4 regions of the Streptomyces thermospinosisporus genome follow, and region 1 is predicted to be linked to each of the others. Evidence: riboswitches for the same ligand, from Rfam matches in the RefSeq annotation. Region 1 holds a riboswitch; each other region holds the start of a gene.

Region 1 (5,150 bases):
GGGAGCGGCGGGCCTGTCGCCGGGTCTGTGAGCGGTAGACCCGGGCCGCGGTCTGCTCACCGATCAGCCGGATCCTGGTCGCGGTGGAGAAACGGTCCCGGTCCTTCACGGCCATCTGCCTGGCGCCTCCCGTCCACGCGCGTACGTCCCCGCACACGGTACGGGACCGAGTACGGGGACGTACGACGCTGCCCTCTCACGGGGACGAAAAGCCCCGTGTGGCGTCAGCCCTTGAAGCGCGGGAAGGCGGAGCGGCCGGCGTACACCGCCGCGTCGTCGAGGATCTCCTCGATGCGCAGCAGCTGGTTGTACTTGGCGACGCGCTCGGAGCGGGCCGGGGCGCCGGTCTTGATCTGGCCGCAGTTGGTGGCGACGGCCAGGTCGGCGATGGTGACGTCCTCGGTCTCGCCGGAGCGGTGGGACATCATGCACTTGTAGCCGTTGCGCTGGGCCAGCTCGACCGCGTCCAGGGTCTCGGTGAGCGAGCCGATCTGGTTGACCTTCACCAGCAGGGCGTTTGCGGCGCCCTCCTCGATGCCGCGGGCCAGGCGCTCGGGGTTGGTGACGAACAGGTCGTCGCCGACGAGCTGGACCTTGTCACCGAGCTTGGCGGTGATGGTCTTCCAGCCCTCCCAGTCGTCCTCGAACAGCGGGTCCTCGATGGAGACCAGCGGGTAGGCGTCGACCAGCTCGGCGTAGTACTCCGTCATCTCGGCGGCGGAGCGCTCCTTGCCCTCGAAGACGTAGGAGCCGTCCTTGTAGAACTCGGACGCGGCCACGTCCAGGGCGAGGGCGACCTGCTCGCCGGGGGTGTAGCCGGCCTCCTTGATGGCCTCGAGGATGAGGTCGAGGGCCTCGCGGTTGGAGCCGAGGTTCGGGGCGAAGCCGCCCTCGTCGCCGAGGCCGGTGGACAGGCCCTTGCTCTTCAGGACCTTCTTCAGGGTGTGGTAGACCTCGGCACCCCAGCGCAGCGCCTCGGAGAAGGACTCCGCGCCGATCGGGGCGATCATGAACTCCTGGATGTCCACGTTGGAGTCGGCGTGCGAGCCGCCGTTCAGGATGTTCATCATCGGCACCGGCAGCAGGTGCGCGTTGGGGCCGCCCAGGTAGCGGAACAGCGGCAGGTCGCTGGCCTCGGAGGCGGCGTGGGCGACGGCGAGGGAGACGCCGAGGATGGCGTTGGCGCCGAGGGAGCCCTTGTTGTCGGTGGCGTCCAGGTCGAACATGGCCTGGTCGATCAGGCGCTGCTCGGTGGCGTCGTAGCCGACCAGCTCAGGGCCGATCTGCTCGATGACCGCGAGAACGGCCTTCTCCACACCCTTGCCGAGGTAGCGGTTCGAGTCGCCGTCGCGAAGCTCGATGGCCTCGAAGGCGCCCGTGGAGGCGCCGGACGGGACGGCGGCACGACCGGTGCTGCCGTCGTCGAGGCCGACCTCGACCTCGACCGTGGGATTGCCTCGGGAGTCCAGGATTTCCCGGGCTACGACGACGTCGATGGACGGCACGAGCATCTCCTTCTTGGATGTGACGCGAGTGTGCAGGGCCGTGGTGGCGCTGCGAGACCGAGCCTAACCGGCTCCGGGCGATCGGCCATCCGGTCGCCCATCCCGTGGGACGGAACCGAGCATAGATTGTTTCCGGGCGGAACAAACGCGGTTCGATGAAAAAGCCCGCCCCGGTGCGCACGGGGGGAACACGCACCGGAGCGGGCGGACCGCGGGGCCGCTGCTTACTTCAGGTGCAGCTGCTGGCCCGGGAAGATGAGGTCGGGGTTCTCGATGATGTCGTCGTTCAGCTCGAACAGCTTCTGCCAGCCGCCCTTGACGCCGTGCTCGGCGGCGATGGAGCTGAGCGTGTCGCCCTTGACGACCTTGTACTCGCCGTCGCCCTTCTCGACCTTGTCACCGGCCGGGGTGGTGACGGTCTTCTTGGCCTCGGCCTTCTTCTCGGCCTTCGGCGCCGGACGCTCGGTGGAGCGGGACGCCTTCTGCTCCGCGCGCTCGGCGGGGGCGGCGGCCTTGGGGGCCTCGGCGGCGGCACCGTGGTACGGGGCGTTGGACAGGTTCTTGCCGCAGACGGGCCAGGCACCCTTGCCCTGGCCGGCGAGCACCTTCTCGGCGATCTCGATCTGCTGCGCCTTGGTGGCCTTGTCGGCGGTCGGCGCGTACTTCGTGCCGCCGTAGGCGGCCCAGGTGGAGGCGGAGAACTGCAGACCGCCGTAGTAGCCGTTGCCGGTGTTGATGGACCAGTTGCCGCCGGACTCGCACTGGGCGACGGCGTCCCACTCGGAGGCGGTGGCGGCGGAGGCCGAGCCGGCCGCCATCAGCGGGGCGGCGACGGCGGCGCCGGTGACACCGGCGATGGCGATGGCGCGGGTGGACCGCTGAAGGGCGGTCGGACGACGGTGCTTGCCCTTGCCGGAAAACAGCATGGATGGATCCCCTCACCGACGCCTGCGAGGTGAGCTGTCGGGTTCGGGCCGGTTGAGTTGCCCGGCCACGCCCCTCACGGGACGCGGCTTCACCCCAAGCCGCACTCCGGTGCCAGGCACCGGAAACGGCACTTACCTTGGGTCCCCCGCTCCTGCCTACGGCGCATGACGCGACGACTGTTCCCGGGTGCCACTGGCAGGATTCGGCGTGGCGGCAGCCGGGGCCCGCGATGACGAGCGGTCACGACCGTAGACACCTGTTCGGCCGATTTTCAAAGACGATCAGGGCTTCTGAGACCTATCTCTCACCACTTTTATATCGGGCATTCAGCTCGAATCATGACGTCAACTACCGTCCGATCCGCGGCTTTTCACCCGTCACTTCCCGCTCGCACCCTCTGCGACCTCAAGCGTCTGACCGGGCAGGATGAGGTCCGGGTCGTCACCGACGACCTGCTCGTTGCGCTCGTACAGCGCACGCCAACCGCCGTCCACCTCAAGGGAGTCGGCGATGGACCACAGGCTGTCCCCGCGGCGGACGGTGTAGGAGCCGTCGGAGGCGTCGCCCGAGGGGCGCGCGGCATGCCGGCCGGACGACCCGGATGCGAGGTCCTCCTCCTTCTCCTCGGCGCTGGGGCCGCGGTGCCGGCCGGCCCCGGTGGAGGCGCCGGTGTCGGTCAGCGCGGAAGAGCCGGTGCTCTGACCGGACTTGTCCGGCTCGTCACCGTTTCCGGTCGTTTCGACGGCCGAGGGCCCGGAGTCGGCATCGGTGGACTTGTCGGACTCGGGCGATTCGTTCGCATCGGCCGAGCCTGCGGAGCCCTCCGCACCGTCTCCGCCCTCCCCGCCCTCCGTGGCGGTGGGCGACGCGGACGAAGAGACGGACGGATCGACGGAATCCGACGAGCCGGACTCATCGGTAGATTCGCCGCTTTCCGGCGTATCCGTCGAGGACGGGGACTGCGAGCCCGTGCCCGTGTCAATCCCCTCGGCCCCCGAGCCCTGCTCCAGCCCCGCGAGCAGGCCGCAGGCGCGCCAGGCGCCGACACCCTGGTCGGCGAGTATGCGTTCCGCGACCGCTATCTGCTGGTTCCGGCTGGCCTGGTCGGCGCTGGGCGCGTACTCCAGTCCGCCGTAGTTCTCCCAGTCGTCCTGGGTCAGCTGCAGACCGCCGTAGTAGCCGTTGCCCGTGTTCTGGCTCCAGGAGCCGCCGGACTCGCACTCCGCGACCCGGTCCCAGGTCTCCCCGTCGGCCGCGCTGGCGCCGCTCGCCCCCAGAAGCGGAAGGGCGATGGCGGATCCGGTCACTCCGGCCGCGACAAGGAGAGCCGGAGCCTGGCGGGGGCGACGGTGGCGACCGTTCCCGGAGAGCATGCGGAGACCTTTCAGACGACAGCAGTGACCAGCGCGGCGCACCGGATTGGACGTCGCGTCGACAGGGAACGTATCGGCAGACGATCAGTTGTCACAAGTTCATGCCGCGCAGATCACGTGAAGATCACATAGTTGAATGTGTGTCATGTTTGCGCTGGTCGGACGGGGTGCTCAAAGTCCCGTCCGTTTTCGGAAGTCAGGTCCGCAAAGGGGTGAATTCCACGGGCAGTGTGCGCAGTCCGCGCATGATGAGCCCGCCGCGCCAGCGCAGTTCGTCCGGTTCGACCGCTAGGCGCAGATCCGGCAGCCGGGTCAGCAAGGTGCCGAGCGCGGTCTGCCCCTCCAGCCGGGCCAGCGGCGCGCCCAGGCAGTAGTGGATGCCGTGGCCGTACCCCAGGTGCTGGTTGTCGCGCCGGCCGAGGTCGAGCACATCCGGGTCGGCGAACCGCTCCGGGTCACGGTCCGCCGCGGCGAGGACGACCAGCACGGGGTCCCCGGCCTCGATCCGCTGCCCGCCGATGACGACCGGCTCGGTGGCGAACCGCCAGGTGGCGATCTCCACCGGGCCGTCGTAGCGCAGCAGCTCCTCCACCCCGGTGGTCAGCAGCTCCCGCTCCCCCGCGGCCAGGGACCGCTGCAGCCGGGCCCGCTGCTCGGGATGAGTGAGCAGGGCGTAGGTGCCGTTGCCGATGAGGTTGACGGTGGTCTCGAAACCGGCGAACAGCAGGATGAACGCCATGGCGGCGGCCTCGTTCTCGGTGAGGTGCTCGCCGTGGTCGGAGGCCCGGATGAGACCGGAGATGAGGTCCTCGCCGGGTGCCGGACGGGCGGGCAGGACCGCGCGCTTGCGGTGGATGAGGTCGGCGAGATAGCCGCGCATCTTCTTCACCGAGCGGGCCACTCCGCCGCGCGGGCCGCCCTGGTGACGGATCATCATGCCCGCCCAGTCCCGGAAGTCGTCCTGGTCCTCGCGGGGCACGCCGAGCATGTCGCAGATGGCGTAGATGGGCAGCGGGAAGGCGAACTCGTGGATGAGGTCGGCCGATCCCCGCGCGGCGAACCGGTCGATCAGGGTGTCGGTCAGCTCCTGCACCCTGGGCGCGAACTCGGCGACCCGGCGCGGGGTGAAGGCCTTGCTGACCAGCCGGCGCAGCCGGGTGTGGTCCGGCGGGTCGATGTTCAGCAGATGCGTCATCAGCTCCGCCTTGCGCTCGCCGGGGATGCCCGTCTTGCCCTTGGCGTGCTCCGGCTCGTCGTGGTGTGCCGGGTTCTTGGACAGGCGGTTGTCGGCGAGGGTCTGCTTGGCGTCGGCGTAGCGGGTGACCAGCCAGGCCTCGACCCCGCT
Region 2 (5,150 bases), on a different contig from region 1:
GCTCAAGCCCGCAGAGCTCACCCCGCTCTCCGCCCGCCACCTCACCGAGGCCCTGGTCCAGGCCGGGCTGCCCGCCGGGGTGCTCAACGTGGTGCACGGCTCCGGCGCGGTGGTCGGTGAGGCCCTGGTCCGCGACCCCCGGGTGGCGGCGGTCTCCTTCACCGGCTCCACCCAGGTCGGCATGCGCATCGAGCGCGCGGTGCAGGAGCGCCGCGGCCGGGTGCAGGTGGAGATGGGCGGCAAGAACGCTCTGGTGGTACTGGACGACGCCGACGTCGAACAGGCCGCGCGGATCGCCGCGGCGGGCGGCTTCGGCCTCACCGGCCAGGCCTGCACCGCCTCCTCCCGGGTGATCTGCACCCCCGGCGTGCACGACGACTTCGTCGCCGCGCTCGCCAAGGAGGCGGCCCGCTACCGCCCCGGCAACGGCCTGGCCGACGGCACCCTGATGGGCCCGGTGGTGAGCGAGCAGCAGCTCGCCACGATCACCGCCGCCATCGATCAGGCCACGGCCGAGGGCGCGACCGTCGCCGCGGGCGGCGAGGCCCCCAAGGGGCTGATGCTCGCCCCGACCGTGCTCTCCGGCCTGAGCCAGGAGAACACGGCGGCCCGCGAGGAGATCTTCGGCCCGGTGGTCGCGGTACTGTCCGCGGCGGACCTGGACGACGCGATCAACCTGGTCAACGACTCCCGCTACGGCCTGGCCGCGGGAATCTGCACCCGCAGCCTGGCCGCCGCCCAGCGCTTCGCCGCGGCCGTCCGCGTGGGCGTGGTCAAGGTCAACCGCCCGACCACCGGCCTGGACCTCAACGTCCCGTTCGGCGGCGTCGGCGACTCCTCCAGCAACACCTTCCGCGAGCAGGGTGCGGTCGCGGTGGACTTCTACACCTGGTCAAAGTCGGTCTACCTCGGCTGGGAGGGCTAGGTTCTGTCTCTTTGGGCCAGCGTCGGGCCCGGATGAGGATGCCGGCGAGGTGGAGTGCGGCCTGGTGGGCGATGGCAGGCTTGCCGGTTCGTGCGGCCGGGCCGCGCCACTGCGTGAGCCGGTTGATGCACCGCTCGACGGTGTTCCGCTGCTTGCAGGCCTCGCGGTCGAAGCCGGGCGGTCGGCCGCCTTGGCGGCCTCGCCGCGGGCGGTGGCCGATCTGGCCGGACGGCTGCGGGACGACCGCCCGGATTCCCCGGCGCCGGAAGTGGCTGCGGATGGCGCAGTCCACACCGAACGCAGAAGGCCCTCACCTGTTCAGGCACCCGGTCCGTGTGTCACCAACGTCCCGGGACAGCACACCTGGGCGGCACGACTGCCCGCAGTGACGCGGCCGCAGGTGCCCGCGGTCGGGCGGGCGCGGTTGCCCGCAGCGAGGCGGTAGCCGCGCACGGCGCCCAGCAGGGCACCGGCGGTGGGCGGCCGCGGACCCGCGCGGCGGGGAGGGGTCGGGGTGGTGGTGTCCGCCCGCAGCGGCCGGCGCGTCCGCACCAGTGCCCAAAAGGCGACTGATTCCGCGCCAGACCGAGGACGGATACCACCACCCCGGCCCCGACTCACCCATTCAGCGTGGCGCTGCGCGCACCCTCACCGGGGCCGCGGTTGCGCCGCAGGCATGGCCACGGGGCCCCACCGGCCCGCAGGCAGGGAGAAAGCGCACCCCACCGGGAATCCCGGGAGTCAGCCGGCGCGGTGGACGACCGCGTCGCAGAGTTGCTCGAGGGCTGCCTTGGCGTCACATTCCTGGAGGGGGGCCAGGGCGGCCCGCGCCTCCTCGGCGAAGCGGACCGTGTCGCGGCGGGCCTGCTCCAGCGCCGGGTGCGCCCGCAGCAGACGCAGCGCCTCGGCGTGCCGCGCGTCATCCGTGAGGTCGGAGTCCAGCAGTTCGCACAGCGCCAGATCCTCCGCCAGCCCCAGCCGTGCCGCCCGCTCCCGCAGCCGCAGCACCGGCAGCGTGGCGATGCCCTCCCGCAGATCCGTCCCCGGCGTCTTCCCCGACTCGTGCGAGTCCGAGGCGATGTCCAGCACATCGTCCGCCAGCTGGAAGGCGACCCCCAGCCGCTCGCCGTACTGGGTCAGGACGTCCACCACCGTCTCGTCGGCACCGGACATCATCGCCCCGAACCGGCAGGACACGGCCACCAGCGACCCGGTCTTGCCGCCGAGGACGTCCAGGTAGTGGTCGACGGGGTCCCGCCCGTCCTGCGGCCCGGCCGTCTCCAGGATCTGCCCGGTGACCAGCCGCTCGAACGCCTCGGCCTGCACCCGCACCGCCTCCGGCCCGAGGTCGGCCAGAATGTGCGAGGCCCGCGCGAAGAGGAAGTCGCCGGTGAGCACCGCGACGGAGTTGCCCCACCGCGTGTTCGCGCTGGCAACGCCGCGCCGCACGGCCGCCTCGTCCATCACGTCGTCGTGGTACAGCGTCGCGAGGTGAGTGAGTTCCACCACAACCGCCGACGGCACGACCCCCGGTGCGTACGGGTCACCGAACTGTGCGGAAAGCATCACCAGCAGTGGCCGGAATCGCTTGCCCCCGGCCCGCACCAGATGCTGCGCGGCCTCTGTGATGAAGGGCACCTCGCTCTTGGTGGCCTCGAGCAGCCCTTCCTCGACAGCCGTCAATCCGGCCTGGACATCGGCTTCGAGAGCCTGGTCCCGCACGCTCAGCCCGAACGGCCCGACGACGGTCACGAGGGGTCTCCTGTCTGCTGGTGTCTACTGCCGATTACACGGTTTGTCGATAGGTCGCTGTCGCCACTCAAGTCAGCGTATCCGGTCACGTTTCGATCACCACCAGCGCCCGGGGTTACCCGCCGGGGCCGACCGGATCACACCACCGCATTCCTGATGGTTTGATCACAACACGTCTCGCGGAGCATCACGCAGCATCACGGAGCATCACCGAGCACCCCATTCCACCGTGTCGGGCCCCCACGAGCCCCCTGCCGAGCACTCCACCTCGCGCCACCGAGCACCTCACATCGCCACATCCACCATCCTGCCCGCCTCGGTGCCCGATTTGCCGCAATTACCAGGCGAATTCCTCTTGACGAAATATGCTCCCACCCCCCTCCCTCAGTGAAGTGCCTCACGCCCGGAACCTCACCACCCCCGCACCCGTCCGCACCCCTTTTCCCCATCCCTGCACCGGAGTTGACCCTTGGCGGCAGCAAAGAATCAAGTACACAAATCACCCCAGGACAAGATCAAACGACCACTTCTGTGATGACCGCACTTGTTCCCGGCATGTGCTCTCGCATACGTTCCCGGCCTGCCGGGCGGACGCCGAATCCTGCCGCCGCCCGCACCACCGATCGTCGATCACTCACGCACGGCAGGAGCGGGGGACCCAGGTAAGTCGCCGGGCCGGGCATCCGTCCGGAACGGCTAGGGGTGAAGCCATGCCCGAAGGGGCACGGCCGGGCACTCTCCCAGCCCGAACCCGACAGCTCACCTCGCAGGCGTAGGAGAGGACACACGAACATGCCTGCAACCGGTATGACCCGCCGCTTCCGCGGCCGCCGTCTCGCCCGTACCCTCGCCGTCGCCGGCACCGGCGCCGCCGTGGTCGCCCTGCCGCTCATCGGCGCCACCAGCGCCTCCGCGGCTCCGGCCGCGGCCCCGGCCGCCGCCACCTCGACGGCGTACCCGAACAACCTCGACGGCTGGATCCGCGAGGCGCTGTCGATCATGCAGCAGCACGGCATCCCGGGCTCCTACGACGGCATCTACCGCAACATCATGCGCGAGTCGTCCGGCAACCCGAACGCCATCAACAACTGGGACTCCAACGCCGCCAAGGGCACCCCGTCCAAGGGCCTGCTGCAGGTCATCGACCCGACCTTCGCGGCCTACCACGTGCCGGGCACCGCCTTCGACCCGTTCGACCCGGTCGCGAACATCGTGGCGGCCTGCAACTACGCCGCCGACCGCTACGGCTCCATCGACAACGTCTTCGGCGCGTACTGAGCCGAGTGGCCCACCCCCGGAGGGCTCGGGACGGCTTTGGGGAGCCGCCGGCCGCCCACCGGGACCCTGCTGAGATTCCCTACTGGGACGACAGAAGCGTGCTCTCGGCGGACGAGGACGCGAATCCGGAATCGCACCGGGGCGGCACCTGTTGGGGCAGGTGGCACCCGGTCTCCGGGAACAGACGCTCGAGGACGACGGCCACGCCGTCGTCCTCGTTCGTCGTGGTGACCTCGTCGGCCACCGCCTTCAGCTCCGGGTGCGCGTTGGCCATGGCGACGCCCCGGGCCGCCCAGTCGAACATGGGGATGTCGTTCGGCATGTCACCGAACGCCAGGGTCTGCTCCGGGCCCAGCCCGAGCCGCTCGGCCGCCAGTGCCAGCCCTGTCGCCTTCGTCACACCGCACGGCTGGAGCTCCACGGTCCCCGGCCCGGACATGGTCACCGTGGCGAGCGGGCCGACCACCGCACGCGCGGTCGCCGCCAACTCGTCGTCGGTCAGCTCGGGGTGGCGCAGCAGCACCTTGCTGATCGGCCGGGTCCACAGCGCGTCGCGCCGGTCGACCCGCACGGCGGGCAGCGTGGGGTGCGGCATCCGGTACCCCGGCTCGATCAGGGTCAGCCCGTCCACGCCGTCCTGGTCGACCGCCGCATAGACCTCCCCCACCTCGGCCTCGATCTTGCCCAGCGCGGTCTCCGCCAGTTCCCGGTCCAGGGTGACGGACCACACCATCCGGTCCGCGCCCGCGTCGTACACCTGCGCGCCCTGTCCGCACACCGCGAGCCCCGTGCAGCCGAGGGCCTCCAGCAGGGGCCGCACCCGGGGGGCCGGGCGGCCCGTCACCACGAGGTGCCGGGCACCGGCCCGCGCCACCCGCGCGAGCGCTGCGAGGGACCGGGCGGACAAGGTGTCGTCGCCGCGCAGCAGCGTCCCGTCCAGGTCGGTGGCGATGAGTGAATATGCGGTGGGTGCGGCCATGATCAGAGAATACGGACAACACGCCGGTGCTTCTCACCGCCGTCCGGTACGCCCGCGCCCCATGGCTTGTGCACCGATTGGCAACAAGATGGTCTGCTACCTACCGTCCATGCCCTCCCGGGCGGTACCTTCCAAGTGTCCAGGGGGGACTTGATCGGGGGGTCAGGTGAGCAGTGGACGTGTGCACGTACTGAGGCCGGAGGATCTCGGCGAGGG
Region 3 (5,150 bases), on a different contig from region 1:
TTTCGAGCACTTGATGTTCCAGGGTTCCGCCCAGGTGAAGGGCAACGGACACTTCGAGCTGATCCAGGGCGCCGGCGGCTCCCTCAACGGCACGACCAGCTTCGAGCGGACCAACTACTTCGAGACCATGCCCGCCCACCAGCTGGAGCTCGCCCTCTGGCTGGAGGCCGACCGCATGGGCTCCCTGCTCGCCGCCCTGGACGAGGAGTCCATGGAGAACCAGCGGGACGTCGTCAAGAACGAGCGCCGCCAGCGCTACGACAACGTCCCCTACGGCACGGCCTTCGAGAAGCTGACCGCCCTCGCCTACCCGGAGGGCCACCCCTACCACCACACGCCCATCGGCTCGATGGCGGACCTGGACGCGGCCACCCTGGAGGACGCCCGCGAGTTCTTCCGCACCTACTACGCGCCGAACAACGCGGTGCTCTCCGTGGTCGGCGACATCGACCCCGAGCAGACGCTGGCCTGGATCGAGAAGTACTTCGGCTCCATCCCCGCGCACGACGGCAAGCCCGAGCCCCGCGACGGCTCCCTGCCCGACGTGATCGGCAAGGAGCTGCGCGAGGTCGTCGAGGAGGAGGTCCCCGCGCGTGCGCTGATGGCCGCCTACCGGCTGCCCCACGACGGCACCCGCGCCTGCGACGCGGCCGACCTGGCGCTCACCGTCCTCGGCGGCGGCGAGTCCTCCCGCTTGTACAACCGGCTGGTGCGGCGCGACCGCACCGCCGTGGCGGCCGGGTTCGGCCTGCTGCGGCTGGCCGGGGCGCCCTCGCTCGGCTGGCTGGACGTGAAGGCCTCCGGCGACGTGGAGGTGCCGGTGATCGAGGCCGCCATCGACGAGGAGCTGGCGCGGTTCGCCGAGCACGGCCCCACCCCCGAGGAGATGGAGCGCGCCCAGGCCCAGCTGGAGCGCGAGTGGCTGGACCGGCTCGGCACGGTCGCCGGCCGCGCCGACGAACTGTGCCGCTACGCCGTCCTGTTCGGCGACCCGCAGCTCGCCCTGACGGCCGTGCAGCGCGTCCTGGACGTGACGGCCGAGGAGGTCCAGGAGGTCGCCCAGGCCCGCCTGCGGCCGGACAACCGCGCGGTGCTCGTCTACGAGCCCGTCGCCACGGAAGACAGCGCCGAGGGCGCGGAGGAAGCCGCTGCCCTCGCCGGCAGCGACGAGATCGAGGAGGCGGCGAAGTGACCGAGCTCGCCACGATGGAGTTCCACCCCCAGCCGCAGGCGGGCGAGGCCAAGCCGTGGGCGTTCCCGGCCCCCGAGCGCAGCACGCTCGGCAACGGCCTGACCGTGCTGCGCTGCCACCGCCCCGGCCAGCAGGTCGTCGCCGTCGAAGTGCTGCTCGACGCGCCCCTGGACGCCGAGCCGGCCGGTCTCGACGGCGTCGCCACGATCATGGCGCGCGCCTTCTCCGAGGGCACCGACAAGCACTCCGCCGAGGAGTTCGCCGCCGAGCTGGAGCGCTGCGGCGCCACCCTGGACGCGCACGCCGACCACCCGGGCGTCCGTCTGAGCCTGGAGGTCCCCGCCTCCCGGCTGGCCAAGGGCCTGGGCCTGATCGCCGACGCGCTCCGGGCGCCCGCGTTCGCCGACAGCGAGGTCGAGCGCCTGGTGCGCAACCGGCTCGACGAGATCCCGCACGAGCTGGCCAACCCCTCCCGCCGTGCCGCCAAGGAGCTCTCCAAGGAGCTGTTCCCGGCCGACTCCCGCATGTCGCGCCCCCGCCAGGGCACCGAGGAGACCGTCGCCGGCATCGACTCCAAGGCCGTACGCGCCTTCTATGACCGGCATGTCCGCCCGGCCACGGCGACCGTGGTGGTCGTCGGCGACCTCACCGGCGTCGACCTCGACGCGCTGCTCGGCGACACGCTGGGCACCTGGACCGGCTCCACGGCCCAGCCGCGGCCCGTCCCGCCGGTGATCGCGGACGACACCGGCCGCGTGGTGATCGTGGACCGCCCCGGCGCCGTCCAGACCCAGCTGCTGATCGGCCGGACCGGCCCCGACCGGCACGACCGCGTCTGGCCCGCGCAGGTGCTGGGCACCTACTGCCTCGGCGGCACCCTCACCTCCCGCCTGGACCGCGTGCTGCGCGAGGAGAAGGGCTACACCTACGGCGTCCGGGCGTTCACCCAGGTCCTGCGGTCCGCGCCGGACGGCACCGGCGCCGCGATGCTCGCCATCAGCGGCTCCGTGGACACCCCGAACACCGGGCCCGCGCTGCAGGACCTGTGGACCGTGCTGCGCACCCTCGCCGCGGAGGGGCTCACCGACGCGGAGCGGGACGTTGCCGTGCAGAACCTGGTCGGGGTGGCGCCGCTGAAGTACGAGACCGCCGCGGCCGTCGCGAGCACCCTCGCCGACCAGGTCGAGCAGCACCTGCCGGACGACTACCAGGCCGAGCTGTACCGGCAGTTGGCCGCCACCGGCACCGTGGAGGCCACCGCCGCGGTGGTGAACGCCTTCCCGGTGGACCGTCTGGTGACCGTGCTCGTCGGTGACGCGGCGCGGATCAAGGCGCCCGTGGAGGCCCTCGGCATCGGTGACGTCACCGTCGTGAGCGCCGAGTAGACGCCCGTGCGGGCGGCGAGTTGACGGTTGGTCGACGGCGCTGACAGCGCGGACACCGGGCGGACGGAGCGCCGGACGCCTCCGCGCGGCACGCGCGGGTGAGCCCTGGTGGCGGAAACGTCACCAGGGCTCACTTATGCCCGGATTGAGGCGGAGGGGGCCTGTCTGCCCTGTGGGATGCGCTACAAAAACCGGGATCCGTTTGGGAATTGAAACTCGCCCCGTTTAGCGTCGTGCGGGCTGTTCGTCAGGCAGTGCGCCGCACCCGCGGCACCGGACAGTCATCGCCGAGTCCCCGTACGGCGCGAGCCAGGGGAGCCGGGGACCCATAGGCAGTCCCTGGGGTGAATCGGACGCCCGCGCGCACCGCGAGGGGGTCCGTAGGAGACCTTCCTGCTCCGAACCCGTCAGCTAACCCGGTAGGCGAGAGGGAAGGAAAGGACCAGTCTGTACATGGCGTTGACCCGCGCCACGGGCAAGCATCGTCGTCCCAGCCGGATCCACCGCGGCACCGCGCGCGCCGCGGGCATAGCGGCCCTCACCGGCACCGGCGTCGTCGGTTCGCTCGCCGCTCCCGCCCTCGCCGCAGAGCCCGCCGCGGCGCAGACCGGCCTCACCCCCGTCATCGACATGGGCGACACGGTCGCCGACCGGATCGACGCCCAGGCCGCCGCCCAGCACGAGGCGGCGCGCGAGGCCGCCGAGGAGGCAGCCCGCAAGGCCGCCGAGGAGGCCGCCCGCAAGAAGGCGGCCAAGGCGGCCGCCGAGGCCCGGGCCGCCAAGGTGCGCGCCGAGCGCGAGGCCGAGCGCAAGCGCCTCAACACCTTCGTCTCCCCGATCGCCGGCTCCTACGTCTCCACCTCCTACCAGGCCGGCGGCGCCGTCTGGTCCTCCGGCAGCCACACCGGCATCGACTTCCACGCCGCGAGCGGCACCCCCGTCCGGTCCGTCGGCAGGGGCACCGTCGTGGAGGCCGGCTGGGGCGGCGCGTACGGCAACCAGGTCGTCATCAAGATGCACGACGGCACCTACACCCAGTACGCCCACCTGTCCTCGATCAGCGTCTCGGCCGGCCAGCAGGTCACCGCGGGCCAGCAGATCGGCAACTCCGGCGCGACCGGCAACGTCACCGGCGCCCACCTGCACTTCGAGGCCCGCACCAGCGCCGAGTACGGGTCCGACATCGACCCGGTCGGCTACCTCCGCGCGCACGGCGTCAAGCTCTGAGAGCACGCCCTTCGTCAAGCTCCGAACTGCGCGCCTCCGCCTTCCCCTTCTGGCCCCGGCTCCCCGAGCCGGGGCTTTCGGCTTCCCCGGGGCCGGGCGAGCCGGGGCTTTCGGCTTCCCCGGGGCCGGGCGCGCCCGGTTGTCCAAAAACAAGTATGAGTTCCGGCTCACCGTCGGAAATTCCTCCGGATTGCAATAGAGTCACGAAACAACACGTCCTTCGTCGGCGTGTCACGGGGATTGAGCCGGAGGTCGGTCATGCGTATTCCCGCGCACTCGGTGTGCACGGCGATCCGGGACGACATCGTCGCCGGTGTATTCGAGCGCGGAAGCCGGCTCACCGAAGAACTCCTCGCCCGCCGCTACGGCGTCTCCCGCGTCCCCGTCCGCGAGGCGCTGCGCACCCTGGAGGCCGAGGGCTTCGTGGTGACCCGGCGGCACGCCGGCGCCTGCGTGGCGGAGCCCACCGAGCAGGAGGCCGCCGACCTGCTGGAGATGCGTCTGCTGCTGGAGCCGCTGGGAGCCGCGCGCGCCGCCCAGCGCCGCACGGACGCCCATCTGAAGGTGCTGCGCGGCCTGGTGCGCCTCGGGCAGGAGCGTGCCCGCCGGGGCAGCAGCGATGAACTGCGCTCTCTCGGCAGCTGGTTCCATGAGACGCTCGCCCAGGCCTCCGGCAGCCAGGCGCTGGCCTCGATGCTGACCCAGCTGCGGCACAAGATCGCCTGGATGTACGCCCTGGACGCACCGGCCGACCCGGCGGAGTACTGGGCGGAGCACGGCGCGATCGTGGACGCCGTGGCGCGCGGCGACGGCGAGCGCGCCCGCTCGCTGACCGCGCAGCACACCGAGCGCACCACCGCCGCGCACCGGCTGCGCGCCGCCCCGGGCGGCGACCGCACCGGCGAGCCTGTGAGGAACACGCAACATGCCGTAAACACGACGAGCGCTCGGAATTAACACGGGGGCCGTATACAAAGAGCGCGGGAAATTCGCGGGGGGATTTTTCTGCTGCCCGGAAAGCCCAATAGCTGTGCCGACGGGGGATCGGCCGCCCGGGGGAAATGAAAAGTGAGGGGTCCGCCCGGCGTCCGGGCGAACCCCTCACTTTGTGCCGCAACCATTCCGTGCGGAGGAATTCAGACGGTCTCGGGAAGCTCCTCGAGGCCCTCGGAGACCAGCTTCGCAAGGCGGTCCAGAGCGGCGTCCGCGCCCTCGGCGTCGGAGGCGAGGACGACCTCCTCGCCGCCCTGGGCGCCCAGCCCCAGCACGGCCAGCATGGAGGCCGCGTTGACGGGGTTGCCCCCGGCCTTGGCGATCGTCACCGGGACGCCTGCGGCCGTGGCGGC
Region 4 (5,150 bases), on a different contig from region 1:
GCGCTCGTAGAAGCGGACCCCGCCGACGACCTTGTAGGGCAGGCCGACGCGGATGAAGACCTCTTCGAAGACACGGGACTGGGCGTTGGTGCGGTAGAAGACGGCGACATCGCCGGCCTTGGCCTCGCCCGCGTCGACCAGGCGGTCTATCTCGTCGGCGACGAACTGGGCCTCGTCGTGCTCGGTGTCCGCGACGTACCCGGTGATCGGGCAGCCGGCTCCGGCGTTGGTCCACAGGTTCTTGGGGCGGCGGGACTCGTTGCGCTCGATGACCGCGTTGGCGGCGCTGAGGATCGTCTGGGTGGAGCGGTAGTTCTGCTCCAGCAGGATGGTCGTCGCGTCCGGGTAGTCCTCCTCGAACTGGAGGATGTTGCGGATCGTCGCGCCGCGGAAGGCGTAGATCGACTGGTCGGCGTCGCCCACCACGCACAGCTCGGCGGGCGGGATCTCGGCCTCGGGCGGCACGTCCACGGGGTGCTCGGTGGGGCCGACCAGCTCGCGCACCAGGGCGTACTGGGCGTGGTTGGTGTCCTGGTACTCGTCGACCAGGACGTGGCGGAAGCGGCGGCGGTAGTGCTCGGCGACGTCCGGGAAGGCGCGGAGCAGATTGACCGTCGTCATGATCAGGTCGTCGAAGTCGAGGGCGTTGGCCTCGCGCAGCCGCGACTGGTAGAGGGCGTAGGCCTGGGCGAGCGTCTTCTCGAAGCCGTCGGAGGCCTGGGCGGCGAAGTCCTCCTCGTCGATCAGCTCGTTCTTCAGATTGCTGATCTTGGCGCTGAAGGACTTCGGCGGGTAGCGCTTGGGGTCCAGCTCGAGATCACGGCAGACCAGCGCCATCAGCCGCTTGGAGTCGGCGGCGTCGTAGATCGAGAACGACGAGGTGAAGCCGAGCTTCTTCGACTCGCGGCGCAGGATGCGCACGCAGGCGCTGTGGAAGGTCATCACCCACATCGCGTTGGCGCGCGGGCCGACGAGCTGCTCGACGCGCTCCTTCATCTCGCCGGCGGCCTTGTTGGTGAAGGTGATCGCCAGGATCTGCCCCGGATGCACGTTCCGCTCGGCGAGCAGATAGGCGATGCGGTGGGTGAGCACACGGGTCTTGCCGGAGCCGGCACCGGCCACGATGAGCAGGGGTGAGCCGGAGTGGACGACGGCGGCGCGCTGATTGTCGTTGAGCCCCTCCAGGAGCGCGGCGGAGTCGGTCACCGGGCGGGGGGCGCCGTCGCGGTAGTACTCCTCACGCTCCGGCGGCACGTCGAACTTCCCGCCGAACAGATCGTCCGGGAGCGGCTCCGGTACGTGATCGTCCTCGGGTGGTGGCGGCGGCTCGTCCGCGGGGCCCGGCTGGGCCTGGAGGTTCGCCAGGAAGCTGTCGTCAAAGAGGCTGCTCATCGCTCTCCGAGTCTAGGGCGCACCACCGACAGCCCGGGTCCGCCCCGGAACATCCACACATTCCCGGCGGACGCCCGCCACGCCCTTCCCGCCCTTCCCGGCCTTCCCGGCCCTTCCCGGCCTTCCCGGCCCTTCCCGGCGGGCGGATCCGGGCCGCCGGCCCGGACACCGTCGAGCACCGGCCGGGCACCCTGTGTCACCCGGACCCTAAGGTCACGAAAATGTATCGGGCATATCGCCCACCAACCTTCACAGGGGCCACACCAGTTGGCTACCGTGCCGACGGGCCGTACGACCCCCACCGGCGAACCTCGCCGGACCGCACGGCCTCCGCCGAGTCCGGCAGTGCCGACCGATGGCACCCGGAGCCGGGGACCCAACCGAGACCTGGGGTGAATCGGCTCACTCCCGTGCGGAGCAGCCGTAGGGCAACCCTTCCAAGCACCCGCCCGAACCCGACAGCTAACCCGGTAGGCGGACCATTGGAAGGAGTCGCCTCCCTTGGCGTCGCATCGCAAGTCGCGCACCCCCGTACCACGCGTGGCAGGCATACGCACCCCCGCCCTCGCCACGGCTGCCCTCACCTCCGTGGCCCTGCTGGGCCAGACCGCCAACGCCGCCCCGACGGACGACAAGCCGAGTCTCGAAGAGGTCGAGAAGAAGGTCGGCGACCTGTACCGCCAGGCGGAGTGGGCGACCGAGAAGTACAACGCGGCCAAGGAGAAGACCGCGAAGCAGCGCAAGCGCGTCGACTCCCTGCTCGACGACGTCGCCCAGCGCACCCAGAAGCTCAACGAGGCGCGGGAACAGCTCGGTTCCTACGCCGCCGCCCAGTACCGCACCGGCGCGGGCGTGTCCAACACCGCCACCTTCCTGCTCGCGGACTCGCCGCAGGAGGTCTTCGACCAGCAGCATCTGATGGGCCGGATGACCGGCCGCCAGAAGGAAGCGGTCGACGACTACGTCGAGCAGCAGTCCGCGACGATGAAGAAGCGGAAGGAGGCCACCGAGAGCCTCCAGACGCTCACCGAGTCGCAGAACGACCTGAAGGCCGCCAAGGCGAAGGTCCAGAAGAAGCTGGCCGAGGCGCGCGAGCTGATGTCGAAGCTGACAGCCGAGGAGAAGGCGCGGCTCGCGGCGATCGAGAAGAAGAAGCAGGAGGAGGCCGCCCGCAAGGCCGCCGAGCTGGCCCGGCAGCAGGAGGAGCAGCGCAAGGCCCAGGAGGCGGCACAGCGAGAGGCGGCTCAGCAGGAGAGCGGCTCGTCCGGCTCCTCCTCGGGCACGACGACTCCGCCCCCGACGGACTCGTCGTACGCCACCAAGGCCGCGAAGGCCATCGCCTTCGCCCGCGCCCAGATCGGCAAGCCGTACGTATGGGGCGCGACCGGTCCCGGCTCCTACGACTGCTCCGGCCTGACCCAGGCCGCCTGGAAGGCCGCCGGGGTCACCCTCCCGCGCACCACCTACGACCAGGTGAACGCCGGCACGACGGTCCCGGTGTCCCAGGCGCAGCCCGGTGACCTGGTCTTCTTCTACGACGACGTCACCCACGTGGGCATCTACATAGGCAACGGCATGATGATCCACGCCCCGAAGCCGGGCACCTATGTGCGCGAGGAGTCGATCTACTACGACGGCGAGTCTGCGATCCACAGCGTGGTCCGGCCCGCCTGACAGAGAAGGCCCTGGCGGAGAAGGCCCTGGCGGAGAAGGGACGGTCCGCCCCGGCTGACGGACGAAGCGGAGTCCGCCCCGCCGGCGGCCTGGGCGTGCGGCGGGCGCACCCGAATGGTGCCTCTGCGCGAGCGATGCCCCTGCGCGGGTGATCGTGCGCGGGCGCGCGTTGCCCGGCGGGGTGTCGTGGGGCGGCTCTTCTAGCATCGGCGCATGTCTCGCCCCTCCCGCCCGTCCCCCTTCCGCACCTGGTGGGCGCGGCGGTCCCCGGCGGAGGGTGCCGCCGTGATGGCCTGCGGCATCGTGTCGCTGGCGCTGCATCCGGCGGAGTACGAGGTGCTCTCGCGGACCATGCTCGGGGCGGCCTGCGTCGCGTGGGCGGGGCTGGCGGCGGAGTTCGCGCTGCGGCTGCTGCGGGAGCGCACGCGGTGGCGGGCGGAGGCGCAGACACCGGGCGCGCTCACCGCCGTGGCGGCCACCACCGTGATCGGCTCACGCTTCGCCGCGGAGGACTGGAGCACGCTCGCCGAGGCGCTGCTGGCGCTGGCCGCGGTGCTCTGGCCGCCGCTGCTCGTCCTGGTGGTGGGGAGCTGGCGGCCGAGGATGCCCGGGGCGGTGTTCCTGTGCTGCGTGGCCACGCAGGGGCTGGCTCTGCTGGCGGCGACGCTCGCCGCGGCCGAGTCGGCGGCGTGGCTGGCGCATGCGGCGCTGGCGCTGTTCTGGTTCGGGCTGGTGCTCTACGCCTTCGCCCTCGCCCGATTCGACCTCCGGCAGACGGCCGAGGGCAAGGGCGACCACTGGGTGGCGGCGGGCGCGCTCGGCATCTCGGCGCTGGCCGGTTCGAAGCTGCTGGCCGCCGACAGCATGCGGCTGTACCTGTGGAACGTCGACGACAGCCATGTGCTGCGCGTCATGACCATGGTGCTGGTGGTGCTGGACCTGGTCCTGTGCGTGGTGCTGCTGGCCGGCGAGATCCGCTGGCCGCGGACGGCCTACGATCCGCGGCGCTGGTCGACGGTGTTCCCGCTGGGGATGACGGCGACGGCGGCGCTGTCCACGTCCGCCGTGGTCGACGCCCCGTGGCTCGAGGGGCTGGGAGAGGTGCTGGTGTGGATCGCGGTGGCCGCCTGGCTGACGGTCGCGATCGGCGCGGTCCGCTCCGCGGTCGGGCCGGGACCGGTGCCGGAGGGGATCAGGTCCACAGCACGGCGATGAAGACGTTCGCCGTGGTCAGCAGGCCGACCAGGCCGAACAGCCCCTTGTCCACCTTCTCCTCGTCGCGCTTCACATAGACCAGGCCCAGGATCACGATCAGCAGGGCCAGCTTCACGCCGATCTTGATGTTGTTCACCGACTGGTCGTCGGCCTGGTTGAGGCCGACCAGGATCACTCCGGTGACCAGCATCGTCAGGGCGCCGTGCAGCATGGCCGGGGTGAAGCGGGCGGTGCCCTCACCCATCGCCTTCATCTGGGTGAGGAAGCCTCCGAGCAGGGAGGCGATGCCGATGATGTGCAGGCCGACGAAGAGGTGGATGAGTACGTCCATGGGCCGGAGCCTAGCCAGCGCCCCCGTCCCCGCCGACACCGGCCCGGACGCTCAGGAAGGGTGAGACCGGACACTCAGGACGGGTGAGAACGAGCCTCGCGGAGGCGCTCCATAGCACCGGGGCCCGCCTCGCCCGCCCGCCTTCGGCATTTCGGTCAGCTCAGCTGTGCAGGCCGTCGTTCCCGAGCGGGAATCACGGTCACATACGGTCACTGCGTGGTTGTCTCATGTCACTTCCGCGCAACCCGTCACAGCGCCGGCCCGGCCGGGTCTAGCGTCCTGCACCAGGTGACCGGCTCCCCACCGCCGCCCGGACCAGGGGCGGCACCCGGACACCACCGCCGAGAGGATCCGGCGGCGGACCGCTCCCCCTGTGCGCACCGCCGCCGGATCATCGCTCAGCTGTTCCCCGTCACGGGGCAGGCGGTCGTCGAAAGGACGTGACGTCCCAGATGGCAGCGCACCGCAGGTCCAGACAGCGCTCGGCGGCCGGTACCACCGCTCGTACCGCCGCCACCCTCGCCCTCGCGGGCGCGGC

What was found. Region 1 has a riboswitch for cyclic di-AMP ahead of ABD207_RS17635 (transglycosylase family protein). Riboswitches for the same ligand answer to the same signal wherever they lie in the genome.
Region 2: it holds a riboswitch for cyclic di-AMP, as region 1 does, so the genes downstream of both, ABD207_RS27490 (transglycosylase SLT domain-containing protein) here and ABD207_RS17635 (transglycosylase family protein) in region 1, are expected to answer to the same signal.
Region 3: it holds a riboswitch for cyclic di-AMP, as region 1 does, so the genes downstream of both, ABD207_RS21695 (M23 family metallopeptidase) here and ABD207_RS17635 (transglycosylase family protein) in region 1, are expected to answer to the same signal.
Region 4: it holds a riboswitch for cyclic di-AMP, as region 1 does, so the genes downstream of both, ABD207_RS13880 (C40 family peptidase) here and ABD207_RS17635 (transglycosylase family protein) in region 1, are expected to answer to the same signal.

What each region holds. Positions count from the first base shown of each region.
Region 1 is NZ_BAAAIZ010000049.1:49,679-54,828, forward strand. Features, by position in the region: gene ABD207_RS17625 (FtsB family cell division protein) at 1-115, opposite strand, end outside; gene eno (phosphopyruvate hydratase) at 225-1,505, opposite strand; gene ABD207_RS17635 (transglycosylase family protein) at 1,730-2,431, opposite strand; cyclic di-AMP (ydaO/yuaA leader) riboswitch at 2,436-2,605, opposite strand; gene ABD207_RS17640 (transglycosylase family protein) at 2,810-3,805, opposite strand; gene ABD207_RS17645 (cytochrome P450 family protein) at 4,002-5,150, opposite strand, start outside.
Region 2 is NZ_BAAAIZ010000101.1:49,432-54,581, forward strand. Features, by position in the region: gene ABD207_RS27475 (aldehyde dehydrogenase family protein) at 1-925, shown strand, start outside; partial or broken gene ABD207_RS27480 (IS5/IS1182 family transposase) at 927-1,208, opposite strand; gene ABD207_RS27485 (polyprenyl synthetase family protein) at 1,667-2,677, opposite strand; cyclic di-AMP (ydaO/yuaA leader) riboswitch at 3,299-3,465, shown strand; gene ABD207_RS27490 (transglycosylase SLT domain-containing protein) at 3,470-3,955, shown strand; gene ABD207_RS27495 (HAD family hydrolase) at 4,035-4,934, opposite strand; gene ABD207_RS27500 (GNAT family N-acetyltransferase) at 5,101-5,150, shown strand, end outside.
Region 3 is NZ_BAAAIZ010000067.1:76,597-81,746, forward strand. Features, by position in the region: gene ABD207_RS21685 (M16 family metallopeptidase) at 1-1,192, shown strand, start outside; gene ABD207_RS21690 (M16 family metallopeptidase) at 1,189-2,577, shown strand; cyclic di-AMP (ydaO/yuaA leader) riboswitch at 2,853-3,018, shown strand; gene ABD207_RS21695 (M23 family metallopeptidase) at 3,031-3,804, shown strand; gene ABD207_RS21700 (GntR family transcriptional regulator) at 4,063-4,761, shown strand; gene ABD207_RS21705 (HPr family phosphocarrier protein) at 4,941-5,150, opposite strand, start outside.
Region 4 is NZ_BAAAIZ010000036.1:6,495-11,644, forward strand. Features, by position in the region: gene pcrA (DNA helicase PcrA) at 1-1,392, opposite strand, end outside; cyclic di-AMP (ydaO/yuaA leader) riboswitch at 1,729-1,886, shown strand; gene ABD207_RS13880 (C40 family peptidase) at 1,894-3,066, shown strand; gene ABD207_RS13885 (tellurite resistance/C4-dicarboxylate transporter family protein) at 3,280-4,281, shown strand; gene ABD207_RS13890 (hypothetical protein) at 4,259-4,612, opposite strand; gene ABD207_RS13895 (C40 family peptidase) at 5,065-5,150, shown strand, end outside.